DNA from 2 places in the Vibrio sp. RC586 genome. Region 1 is predicted to be linked to the other one. Evidence: predicted binding sites of a transcription regulator. Region 1 holds the regulator's gene; the other holds the start of a gene.
What was found. Region 1 encodes PurR, which represses purine synthesis genes. Its sites were predicted from a motif close to TNANGNAAACGTTTNCNTNA; they were not measured.

Region 1 (6,763 bases):
GGGGCTTAGCCGATGTGGCAAAAGCGCTACCACAGGCGTTGAAAGCGTTGCATCAGCGGGTAGCTATTGTGCTACCTGCTTATCGTTCAGTTCCGGGTAGGGAAGAGGCCGAGTTGGTTCTGGAAACAGAACTGACTCATTGGCCACACACTCGTTATCGAGTGCTTAAGCAAGATCTCGATGGAGTTCCAGTCTATTTGATTGACTGTCCAGCCTATTTTGATCGCCCGGCGCTGTATGCAGAGAATAATCAGGCGTATGCCGATAATGGTGAACGGTTTGGTTTTTTCTCCGCAGCGTGTTTGGACGTACTCCCTAAATTGGGGATTCAGCCGGATATTATTCACGCCAATGATTGGCACACGGGGTTAGTCCCATTCTTACTCAAAACTCGTTACCGCTATGACAGTTTCTTCGAGCAAGTAAAAAGTGTACTCACGGTACATAACGCCATATTCAAAGGCATTTTCTCTTATCACCAACTTGAAGTGATCCCAGAGCTTAATTTGTCTGGAATGGAGTTCCTGCAATATGGTTATGACCATGTCAGTATGCTGCGTGCTGGGATTGCTTTTGCCGATAAAATTAACGCCGTCAGCCCGAACTATGCCTCTGAGCTACTCACCCCGCTTGGCGCGCATGGTTTAGTGGATGACTTTGTTCGTCGCGCTCGGGATTTACACGGCATCGTCAATGGCTGTGATTACAGCGAATGGAGCCCGGAAACGGATCATTATTTACCAACCACTTACAGTGCTGAGCCTAGCTCAATGCGTAAAGGGAAAACGCTGTGTAAAACCGCTTTGCAAGAGGAACTGCATCTGCCTGTGGCCGATGTGCCAATGTTCGGTATGGTGTGCCGCCTCACTCATCAAAAAGGCTTCCACTACTTGTTGCCCATTTTAGAGCAGTTTTTGCGTAATAAAGTTCAACTAGTGATTGTGGGTACGGGGGAACCAGAGGTTGCGGCGCGGCTTAATAAAATCGCTCATGCTCAGCACAATAAGTTTGCTTTTGTAGAGACATACAGTGAACGTTTAGCACACTGGGTTGAAGCTGGGGCGGATTTCTTCTTGATGCCATCAGAGTTTGAAGCCTGTGGTCTGAATCAGATTTACAGCATGGCTTATGGTACTTTGCCTATTGTTCGGGAAGTCGGTGGTTTGAAAGATACGGTGAATGACTACGATAAGTTCCCTGAGCGAGCAACGGGATTTGGTTATCTTGAACCAACACCGGAAGCATTACTGATCACCATGCAGCGTGCATTGCTGTTCTATCTCCAAGAGCCTGAGGAGATGCAGAAAGTACAGCAACGAGCCATGTTGCAAAACTTTAGCTGGGAAGAGTCTGCGCAAGAGTACATGAAGATGTACCGGCTAGCGCGATTTGGCTAATGATGATGGTTTGTGAAAGGCACCCGTTGGTGCCTTTGTTTTTCTGGTTGTTTGAACAGTTTCTTACAACAGAAAGCATTCTCTCCATACAGTTTATGGTAGTCTTGGCCTGCGCAATAAAGAGGTTCCGATGACTGATATCGCTGAAAATGTCCTATTTCATAAAACCTATCTGCACCCGACCAGTAACGAGTGGGTGGTTTTTGTGCATGGCGCTGGGGGCAGTTCGTCAATTTGGTTTAAGCAGATCAAAGCCTATCGCCAGCATTTTAACTTGTTACTCATCGATTTACGTGGGCATGGTAAATCAAACCGATTACTTAGAGATTGGATTGCCAATCGCTATACCTTTAAAACGGTGACTCTTGATGTACTTAGAGTATTGGATCACCTGAAAATCCAGTCCGCGCACTTTGTCGGAATGTCGCTGGGTACCATCATAGTGCGCAATCTGGCTGAACTGGCGACACATCGTGTTAGCTCTATGGTGCTTGGTGGCGCCGTAACTCGGCTTAATACACGCTCGCAAGTGTTGGTTAAGCTAGGGCATTTGAGCAAGCACCTGATCCCTTACATGTGGCTCTATCGATTGTTTGCTTATATCGTTATGCCACAGCGTAACCAGAAAGAGTCTCGCCACCTCTTTATTCGTGAAGCTCAGAAGCTGTGTCAAAAAGAATTTAAGCGTTGGTTTACTTTAACGGCGGAAGTTAACCCACTTATGCGTTATTTTCGTGATCGCGAGCTACCAATTCCAACACTGTATTTAATGGGAGAAAAGGATTACATGTTTATTCACCCAGTAAAAGAGATGGTGGCGCTGCATGCGCAGAGTGAGCTGTATGAAATTCCCGGCTGTGGTCATGTCTGTAATGTTGAACAGCCGGATCTATTTAATCAACGCTCCATCGAGTTTATCCAACGTCAGATCAGCTAATCCTTTAATCATCAAGCTGGGTATAACCACACTGCCAACAAACCGCAAATTGCCCTTCGTGGCTTTCACCACATTCAGGGCATTGCCAGCGAGTTATTGCGGGCGGATTAAAAAAATCAGCGATAATTTGTTCAGCTGCCTTTTGCTGTGAAGGATTCACGAGCCATAACGATGGTGCGCTATTTTGATCTATTGGAATCTCACCGCGCAGCGCAAACAACATTTCTCCCCGCATCTCACACCGAATGCCCTGCTGACGCAGTAGTTGCATCAGCATATGGGCTTCCAATGGGTTAGAGGCAGTGTAAATCTTCATGCTAACAATTAGATGCTTACTTAATTGAAGATTGGATGGTGCGTTGCTGGAACTTATTCATCAACCACTTAACGATAATTGGGAATACCCCTAGTAGCACAAATGAAGCAAGGACAGGGAAGGACACGATTTCACCTAAACTTGAAATTTCCGCCAATTGTGTACCCGCATTCAGATAAACCGCTGTGCCGGGTAGCATACCTAGTTGGCTTACCCAGTAGTAGCGCCAAACAGAGATTGGGGTCAGTCCCATAACCAAGTTAATCAAAAAGAAAGGGAAAATCGGGATGAGGCGTAGTGAGAGTAAGTAAAACGCACCATCTCGCTCAACACCTTGGTTGATGGTTAACAGTTTATCGGCAAACTTCGCTTGAACCCAGTCACGCAAAAGAAAGCGACTACTGAGGAATGCGAGGGTTGCGCCAATGGTACTAGCGAAGGAAGCAAGTAGTAGACTGAGCCAAAAACCAAACAGCGCAGCACCCAGTAGAGTAACAACGGTTGCTCCAGGGATGGAAAACGCAGTCAATAAAACATATACCACAAAGTAAATGAAAGCGGCTTGCAATAGATGGGCATCAATATAGCTTGCTAATTCTGCTTGTTTGGCTTTCGCCATATCCAACGTGAGATATTGGCTAAATTGCGTCACCAAGATGGCGGTAATCGCGATCAAAATTAAGGCAATGATGAGTTTTTTATTCATGTAAAGATACCTAGTAATCATTTCGATGTTTTGGCAAGTGACAAAACACTTAAGTCAAGTATACCCAAACTATTTGGAGTTGCAGGTTGGCAGCAAGTCAGCGTAGCCAATACCTAACAGCCTCAGGAATGAATACACACATACTCACTGAGTTCAAACTCGCCAAATTAGGCGTGATTGCTGAGACTCTAAGAATAAAGAAAGGGGAAGAGCAGGATTTCTTTCAAAAAATAACGTGCCCAGATGGACACGTTATATGTACGTATGTCTTGGTGTGTTCACACCTAAATCTTGACGTGATTATGAACCTAAAACAGTAGGTTAGAGGTGCCTCAAGAGTTCATCACGACGATTTTGTGGGATCACTGACCAATGCTTACCTTCAATCGCACCTTCTAGAGCCCATAGCAACTCTAAGCTAACTTCTGCTGAGTGAGTACGCTGAATCGCTTTATACGCTTCAACAGCACCATGAGAGTGTAGTGATTCAACATTCTCAATCCCTGCTTTTTTGAGCATCCTTTCGGTTGCCAAGCGTAAGTTAGGCAGATCTTTTAAGCGCTCAGGTTTTGCTTGAGCTTGCGTTTCACGCTCTGCCTTAGCGACTTCAAGTGCAGCGCGAGCTTCAGTTAAGATGGAGGTTGGATTGCTCCAACAATCTTCAGGTAAAGCGTAGTACTTAGTTACGACAGGAAAGCCACGTTTCTTATAAACGTAAGGTTCATAACCTTGTAGTTTGAATTTTTCGATTGTGGCATCGTCCGCACGGATGTGCAGCGTTTCATTAACCACAAGCGCAAACATAGTTTCGTCGACGAAAATACCAAAGCCACCAAACATTGAACGAGATTTCACACGTCCTAGCTGCTCAAAGAGCCGCATTGAATCTTTTAATACTGGTTTATTCATGCTGTTAGTCTCGGAGTATTGTTACATACGCCACCAAATCAGGTCCGAGAAAATTAGCAAATGCATGCATCGGCCATGTCAATGATGAGTCAACATAGTGTATGCATTTTTTGCCATCGGTAACCCCGCTACCTACCATAAACTTTTGGTTTAGGCCGGAGGCTTTGCGTCCCACTTTTTCAAATGGTTTGCCCTGTGCGTGACATTTTTCCTGATAAAAATTAACCAATCTTGGCTTATTCTCACAACTTGGTATTTCAAATGTGAGAATAAGCTAAGTTATTAATACCTATGCTACATAGGTTTTGTCAAATTTATGTGACAAGCTTTCAAATATAGGCGTCATGAATTGTCAAGAAAGTTAGTTTTTTGTCAAGTCTTTCACTGTGTCGCGCTCGACAATTTCAGGATGCATTTCGAAAATTCGACGTTCGTGTTCTTTATCCTTGATGCGCTCTAACAAAATTTCAAAGGCGTTTTTCCCGACACGACGTTTCGGTTGGTGTACGGTAGTCAGCGGTGGTGAGAAATATTCCGCTAATTCAATGTTGTCGTAGCCAATCACGGAAATGTCTTCAGGTACACGGATGCCTTTTTGTTGCAGACGGCTCATCAAACCAAGTGCCATAGTATCGTTGAAACAAAACACCGCAGTTGGACGCTTATCCATAGCAAGGATTTTATCGGCAGCTAGCACCGCCGTATCACACTCAAAGTTGCCTTCTAAAATCCAATCTTCATTAACCGGCAATTTTGCCTCAGCCATAGCACGGCGGAAGCCTTGAATACGCTCTTGGCATGCTGCTTTAACAAAGTGACCGCTTAAGCATGCAATATCAGTATGACCACGGTCAGTCAGGTATTTGGTAGCCAAGTAACCACCTTCTTCTGAATTGTCGATGATTTTATCAGCGTGTGAGGTTTCTGGACCCCAATCCATGATTACTTTTGGAATGTCTTTGTGTGCATCCAGCATCTCTTGTAGCTCTTGGGTCAAGTCTGAACACATGACCAAAATGCCATCAACCCGTTTTTCAGCCAACATGCGAATGTAATCACGTTGCTTTTCATAGATGCCGCCTGTGTTACACAAGATCAGAGTGTAACCTTGGCGATAACAGTAGCTTTCTACGCCATCAATCACTTCAGAGAAGAACAAGTTAGTGGATTGCGTCACTAACATGCCGATGGTGCGAGTGGTGTTACATTTCAAGCTCCGTGCAACAGCGCTAGGAGCATAGTTGAGCTGTTTAACCGCTTCTTGCACTTTCTCCTGTGTGGTTTCAGCCACAAAACGAGTTTTGTTAATGACGTGAGAGACGGTAGTCGTTGACACGCCAGCAAGGCGTGCCACATCTTTAATCGTAGCCATAGAGTGTTCCTGTCGATGACTGCTGATGCCAGCGAATATTATTGGTTAATTAAATCAGCAGAAGTAAGGCGAGACTGAGCGAATCTTCACACTCTGTGCAGCAATGAGCGGTACTAGGCCGTACGTAAAGCGCTTCAATCACAATGCCTAAAGTAATAAAAATACAAAAACCGCCAAAAATTAGCGGTTTATATTTTTATTCGTTTTTTATCGTTTGCGGGTGGATTTTAGACTGCAAATCTGTTCACCGCAACGAAATTCATTCATCAAACTTTAAGTTATTTCGCGATCAATTCGTCTAGGCAAACTCTATTTACTGTGCCAAAGAGTCAGTTTGGTGTTGAACGGCAACCTTAAGTAAGAGAGTGACAAGACACTTATTCGATATTCGTATTCAGCTCTTGAAGGTAATCTTTGTCTTGTCTCACGAATGCCAATGTTAAACGAGCAACGGCTGCGTAAAGTCCAAAGTCATCAAATTGAGTGCAACGCTCAACAAAGGTGGGTAACCAGTTGAGTAAGTGTTGTTCGATAAATTCAGCTTGTGCTTTCGATGCGTTATCCAAGTCCGCAGCCTGTTCATTTTGATTAGCACTAATGGCAAGGTGAGCCAAAAAATCGAGCTGAATTGCGAGATGGTCGGCGGGTTCATTGAGGTTTTGAGCCACCTTAACGCCTTGCGTGGCGAGAAGCTCGCGCATTTTTTGTGCGGGTTTACCGTTTAGTAGCCCTTTATCCGTGTAGACAGATGCGTAAGGTAGAGCTGAATCACGATCGGACTTCAAAAATAAATCACAGAAATCCGCAGCAAGTTCAAGCTGAGCATCGGTTCTATCTTGCAAACGATTCAGCGCTTCTATCAAACTTTTCACATCTGTGGTTAGGCTTTCTTCTGCCGCGAGTCCAGTCAAAAATGTGCGGATTTCCGCTGAATGGTAGTGTGCGAGATCTTGTTCAGTCAGCTCTTTAATAAATAGGCTCGACAACCACCAATAGACTTCTGCGCGTTTTTCATTGAGGATTTTCAGTTCTTGTATCATTTTTGCACTCCCAATCGGTTGGCTCTTAGTCTAAACCATAAAAATGAACAGCTATCATGCTGAACATGTCTATTTGTGAAAAGATG
Region 2 (6,763 bases), on a different contig from region 1:
AGGACGATGTAAATCGTACGCTTGCGGTCTACATAAAGATTTTGAACGGAAATACAAAAACAACAGATTCTGTTGCAAAAGAAAAAACCTCAGACTATGCCTGAGGTTTTATGTGACTTTTATGGAATATTATTCCCATTCAATCGTAGCAGGTGGCTTACCGGAGATGTCATACACCACGCGAGAAATGCCATTCACTTCGTTGATAATGCGGTTGGAAACCTTGCCTAAGAACTCATAAGGCAGGTGCGCCCAATGTGCGGTCATAAAGTCGATAGTTTCGACTGCACGCAGTGACACAACCCAATCGTACTTACGGCCATCACCCATCACACCAACAGAACGAACTGGCAAGAACACAGTAAAGGCTTGAGAAACTTTGTTATACAGATCCGCTGCGTGCAGCTCTTCAATGAAGATCGCATCTGCACGACGCAGTAAATCACAGTACTCTTTCTTGATCTCGCCAAGCACTCGCACACCAAGGCCAGGACCTGGGAATGGGTGGCGATAAAGCATGTTGTAAGGCAAGCCAAGCTCAAGACCGATCTTACGCACTTCATCTTTAAACAGCTCACGCAGTGGCTCAACAAGACCCATTTTCATGTCATCTGGCAACCCACCCACGTTGTGGTGAGATTTGATCACATGCGCCTTACCGGTTTTTGAAGCCGCTGATTCAATCACATCTGGATAAATCGTGCCTTGTGCCAACCATTTAGCGTTTTTCAGTTTTTTCGATTCTTCATCAAACACTTCAACAAACACACGACCAATGGTTTTGCGTTTCGCTTCTGGCTCATCAATGCCTTCCAGTGCTTTCAAGAAACGTTCTTCTGCATCCACTTTGATGATGTTTAGGCCAAATTTATCCCCAAACATATCCATCACTTGCTGACCTTCGTTCAAACGCAGTAAACCGTTATCCACGAACACACAAGTCAGGCGGTCACCAATCGCGCGGTGAACCAGCATGGCAACCACAGAAGAATCCACGCCGCCAGAAAGACCAAGGATCACTTCATCGTTACCCACTTGCTCTTTAATACGTGCAACGGCATCTTCAATGATAGATTCTGACGTCCACAGACACTCACAACCACACACGCCAAGAACAAAGTTCTCCAGCATCTGCAAACCGTTTTGGGTATGCGTTACTTCTGGGTGGAACTGCACGCCGTAGTATTTCTTCTCTTCATTGGCCATCGCTGCGTATGGACAAGTGTCGGTTTCACCGATTTTTACGAAATCAGCTGGAATTTCGACCACTTTGTCACCGTGGCTCATCCAAACGTCTTGAGTCAATTCAAGATCTTTAAACAGCGCTGATTCGCCAGAAACTTTCACCTGAGCATAACCAAACTCACGCTCATCAGAGGTCGCGACACGGCCGCCTAACTGCTCAGCCATAGTCTGCATGCCGTAGCAAACACCAAATACTGGCACACCACTGTCAAACACATATTGTGGGGCACGTGGCGAATTCGCTTCTGTCACGCTTTCAGGGCCACCAGAAAGAATAATACCGTCTGGATTGAATTCGCGAATGTCCGCCTCTTCTACATCCCAGCTCCACAGCTCACAGTACACACCGATTTCGCGCACGCGACGGGCAACCAGCTGGGTATATTGAGATCCGAAATCGAGGATCAGAATTCGTTGGTCATGAATATTCTTAGTCATTGTTTAGCAGTCTTATCAGCCAAGTATTAAAAACAGGAAGTCTTAAAACGGAGGCGAGTCTACTCGCCTCACATTCAGTCATCAAGCATTAAAGCAAACGTTTACGCTTAACCCAGACGGTAGTTTGGAGCTTCTTTCGTGATCTGCACGTCATGTACGTGAGACTCTTTCATACCCGCACCAGAGATACGTACAAATTGAGCTTTAGTACGCAAATCTTCTACTGAGGCAGAGCCAGTCAGACCCATACAAGAGCGTAGGCCGCCCATTTGTTGGTGGATGATCTCTTTTAGATGACCTTTGTAAGCGATGCGGCCTTCGATGCCCTCTGGAACCAGCTTGTCCGCAGCGTTATCGGTTTGGAAGTAACGATCTGATGAACCTTTTGACATCGCACCCAGTGAACCCATACCGCGATAGGCTTTGTAAGAACGGCCTTGGAACAGAATGACTTCGCCCGGTGCTTCTTCAGTACCAGCGAACATAGAGCCAACCATCACACAAGATGCACCAGCAGCAATCGCTTTAGAAATATCGCCAGAGAAACGGATACCGCCATCTGCGATAACAGGAATACCGAACTCTTCAGCCACACCTGCCGCATCCGCAATCGCAGTAACTTGAGGAACACCCACACCCGTTACGATACGAGTCGTACAGATAGAACCAGGGCCAATACCGACTTTCACAGCACTCACGCCCGCTTCAATAAGAGCGCGCGCACCTTCAGCTGTCGCCACGTTACCACCGATGATTTCAAGGTGTGGGTAAGCCGCGCGAGTTTCACGGATACGTTGCAGAACACCTTCTGAGTGGCCGTGAGAAGAGTCGATCAGCAGTACGTCAACGCCCGCTTCAACCAAGGCTTTAACACGCTCTTCGTTGCCTGGAGCAGCGCCAACAGCAGCACCAACACGCAGACGACCTTGGTCATCTTTACATGCATTGGGTTTGCTTTCGGCTTTGTGGAAGTCTTTCGCGGTGATCATGCCTTTAAGTTGGAACTCATCATTCACCACTAGAATTTTCTCAACACGCGCTTTGTGCATCTCTTCTTGCACTTCAGCACGGCTTGCGCCTTCTTTTACCGTCGCTAGGCGCTCTTTTGGCGTCATGACTGCGGCAACCGATTTGGTGAGGTCAGTAACGAAACGAACGTCACGGCCAGTGATGATACCAACCAGTTCATTGTTTTCTGTTACAACAGGGAAACCCGCAAAACCGTGGTGGTAAGTCAATTCCATTACATCAGCAATGGTTTGCTCAGGGCGAACCGTCACAGGGTGAGTAACCACACCGGCTTCAAAGATTTTCACTTGGTGAACTTGAGCTGCTTGCTGTTCAATCGACATATTCTTGTGAATAAAGCCAATGCCGCCTTCTTGAGCCAGAGCGATCGCAAGACGTGCTTCCGTGACAGTGTCCATAGACGCAGAAACCATAGGAATGTTCAGCGCGATATTTTTGGTCAACCGAGTGCGAAGATCGGCAGTGTTTGGAAGAACGGTGGAATGAGCAGGGACGAGTAGAACATCGTCAAAGGTTAGAGCTTCTTTTGCGATTCGTAGCATGTGCAATATCTCACAACAGGAGTGTTAACAACGGAAATCCACTTCATCGTTTCGCCTAATAAAATGGATTTATATTTGATATTGCGGACGGATTATACGCCCGAGGCAATCGGTTGACTACACATTTTTTCATTTTTTATTTGCATTCCACCCCTTGATATGTATTATATTGCGGCTAATTTCCATACCCACGTCTGAGGAATCAGCGTTGTCTTCTTCTCTCGCCAATCGAAATATCTATACCGTTTCCCGTTTAAATTCTGAAGTTCGTTTATTACTGGAAAATGAAATGGGGATCGTCTGGTTGGTGGGTGAAATTTCAAACTTCTCCGCCCCCGTTTCTGGTCACTGGTACCTCACCCTAAAAGACAGCCAAGCGCAGGTAAAATGCGCGATGTTCAAGGGCAATAACCGTCTGGTTAACTTCAAACCACAAAATGGTCAGCAGGTATTAGTCAAAGCTCGTCTCTCACTATACGAACCGCGTGGTGACTACCAAATCATCCTCGAAAGCATGCAGCCTGAAGGGGATGGACGCCTGCAACAACAGTTTGAACAACTGAAGATGCAGCTTGCCGCAGAAGGCTTGTTTGCTCAGACGCGAAAGAAAGCACTTCCAGAAAACCCTCGCTGTGTTGGGATAATTACCTCACGTACCGGTGCCGCACTGCACGATATTTTACACGTGCTCAAGCGCCGTGACCCGAATTTACCCGTGGTGATCTACCCCACTCTCGTACAAGGCGAAGATGCCGCGATTCAAATTGCCCAAGCGATTGGTCGCGCGAATGCACGCTCGGAGTGTGATGTATTAATCGTGGGTCGCGGTGGTGGCTCTTTAGAAGATTTGTGGTGTTTTAACCATGAAATCGTGGCGCGTACTATCGCCGCGAGTGAAATCCCGGTTATCAGTGCGGTAGGCCATGAAATCGATGTGACGATCGCTGACTTTGTCGCCGATGTTCGTGCTCCTACCCCCTCTGCAGCTGCGGAATTGGTCAGCCGTGATAATCGCCATAAACAGCAAGCCTTGCATCAATGGCAAGCCAAACTCGCCAGTGCCATGCGTCATTATTTGACGCAGCAAGATACGCAATTTGCTCGTATACAGCACAAGCTCGATAAACAGCATCCACAAGCTCGTTTAGAGCGCCAGCAGCAGCAACTTGATGAACTCAGCCTACGCCTTGAGCAAAAGATGCAGCACCGTCTGGCAACTCAGCAGCAGCGTTGGGATCGCTTAAGCCATAAGATCGAACTCCATTCGCCCATTCACTTGGTCCGCCAACAGCGTTTTCACCTGATCCAGCAAGAGCAGCGAATAAATCAGTCGATCCAACACTATTTGATCCAATCACGCCATCAACTTGCTTTGTTGAGTGAAAAGTTGGATGCAGTCAGCCCTCTTGCAACATTAGCCCGTGGCTATTCGGTGACACGTACCACACAAGGTGAGTTAGTGCGTCAAAGCGCTCAAGTGAAACCGGGTGACACTTTAGTCACCCAGTTAATGGATGGCGAGATTCTCTCTACAGTGAATTCGCGCTAAGCGGCTGGAAGACAAAACGGATTTTTGACTTCGATTTAAGCTCATTGCATTGATTACAAAAGTAATTTGCCGCACCACATGCCTGCAGCTTTTCTAACTCGCAGTCACACTCTGGGCAAAAACCCACTTTGCGATAATCCTGAACACAAGCAGTACAGTGATACAGCCCTGTCCATTCCAACTCTTGACCACATACAGGACATGGGTTGTCCATTGCGCTCTCCTTAGTATTTTGCGTTGCGTCACATAATCTCTATAGCGGGGATCATGCGCCATGATCCTTATCACGCCTACTTAGTTTAATGCACAGTGTTTAACCAATACCTGATACTCTTTTAAACAAGATCCTACATTGATCTTCCGCTCAAAAGCTTTTGATCAGCGATCTGCCCCTAAAAGAACTTTTATATAACCACCCACCGAAAGCATAAGTTACATATCCTGCATTTGGATTTTAAACAGACATTAATTCCATAAGATGCATCATTTCAAATAAAAATCAGAATATACTAAAAAGATCCCTCTAATCCAGTCGGTTCTGTGTTAGTTACTACTTCGATATGCTGTTCATCGACTTGTTTTAGCACTACTTTGATCATCCGAAAGGCTTCCAACCCTTTGGTATGTGTTCCTCCGCAAGGAATACGAGCTACGGATCCTTCATGTAAGTCACATACCCAGTAACGCGAATCTGTCAGAGCCAAACCTTCACACTCAAGTTGAATCGGACTCGCTAGCGCTAGCCACTGCACAAGCTGCTGATTAGTGTTTTTCTCTATCAAATCCAAATATCTTAGAACATCATCACTATTTAAGCCGCGCTTACGCAGTGTTTTTCCTAAACGGTACAAATCTGTTGAACAGTTAGGCGTTACAGAACTTGATATCTGCGCATAGCTGTTGAAATCAAAATACCCATGTGGGTCTTTACGGTCAGCATCTTTACGCCAGTAACTTTGAGCCAAAACCTTATTCAGTGCCAAATAAGCCAAATGACCAGCACTATGACCTCGGCTCAAGCTGGCTTGGTATTGAGCATCCACCACCAATTTAACGCTCTCACCCACTTTGAGTGCAGGTGGCATTTGGCTTAGACGGTGTACGACCACAAATATCCAGCCTGCCTCATCTCGTTTTACGGGAATATCACTTCCGACATACAAATGACCCGATGCTTGTTCAATGGCACCCACTAAGCAGTCAGTAACAGGATATTCCTCTCCTTGCCAGATGAATGCACCACGATCCGCCGGATGGTCAGGCCAAATATGGCTAACCGGATGAAAAGGCGTTTTATAAGTAACAACATCAACCCCAGTAGAATGGGGCTGGCATAGCATGATTTGAGTATCAAGGGCGGTGATCCCTTGTGGAAAAGTGACTTCTGTTGCGCAATAGATCATGTAATAACAATCCTTTAGAGACAAAAAAGCCCAAGTTTACTTGGGCTTTATAAATTATTTTCTGCGGTTTTTCACCATGCTCATCAAGCGCTTACGTTGTCGCTCTTGTGAGAGAGTCATTTTATTTGTCTTACCTTCAAATGGGTTTTCGCTATTTTGGAACTGGATACGAATCGGTGTACCCATAATTTCTAGCGATTTACGGTAATAGTTCATCAAGTAACGTTTGTATGAATCTGGCAGCTCGTTCACTTGGTTACCGTGGATAACGATGATTGGTGGGTTATAACCACCGGCGTGGGCATATTTCAGTTTCACACGGCGACCGCGCACCATAGGGGGTTGGTGATCATCGGTGGCCATTTTCATAATGCGAGTCAAAACTGAGGTGCCGACACGGGTTGTCGCAGAGCGATACGCTTCTTGCACCGATTCGAACAAGTGACCAACCCCTGTTCCATGCAATGCAGAAATAAAGTGAATGCGTGCAAAATCAACGAAACCAAGACGGCGATCGAGCTCTTTCTTCACGTGTTCTTTGACGTCAATACTCAGAC

Region 2: a site for PurR is predicted at 3,356-3,375, ahead of guaB (IMP dehydrogenase). Genes of this name have one in related genera too.

Annotation. Positions count from the first base shown of each region.
Region 1 is NZ_ADBD01000013.1:220,464-227,226, reverse strand. Features, by position in the region: gene glgA (glycogen synthase GlgA) at 1-1,397, shown strand, start outside; gene VOA_RS04485 (alpha/beta fold hydrolase) at 1,528-2,334, shown strand; gene VOA_RS04490 (putative signal transducing protein) at 2,339-2,650, opposite strand; gene VOA_RS04495 (TVP38/TMEM64 family protein) at 2,667-3,356, opposite strand; gene VOA_RS04500 (TfoX/Sxy family DNA transformation protein) at 3,678-4,265, opposite strand; cyclic di-GMP riboswitch class I at 4,381-4,468, opposite strand; gene purR (HTH-type transcriptional repressor PurR) at 4,627-5,637, opposite strand; gene torD (molecular chaperone TorD) at 6,015-6,677, opposite strand.
Region 2 is NZ_ADBD01000007.1:845,714-852,476, forward strand. Features, by position in the region: gene guaA (glutamine-hydrolyzing GMP synthase) at 130-1,683, opposite strand; gene guaB (IMP dehydrogenase) at 1,791-3,254, opposite strand; gene xseA (exodeoxyribonuclease VII large subunit) at 3,463-4,803, shown strand; gene VOA_RS10440 (zinc ribbon domain-containing protein) at 4,784-5,017, opposite strand; gene VOA_RS10435 (alanyl-tRNA editing protein) at 5,313-6,206, opposite strand; gene der (ribosome biogenesis GTPase Der) at 6,261-6,763, opposite strand, start outside.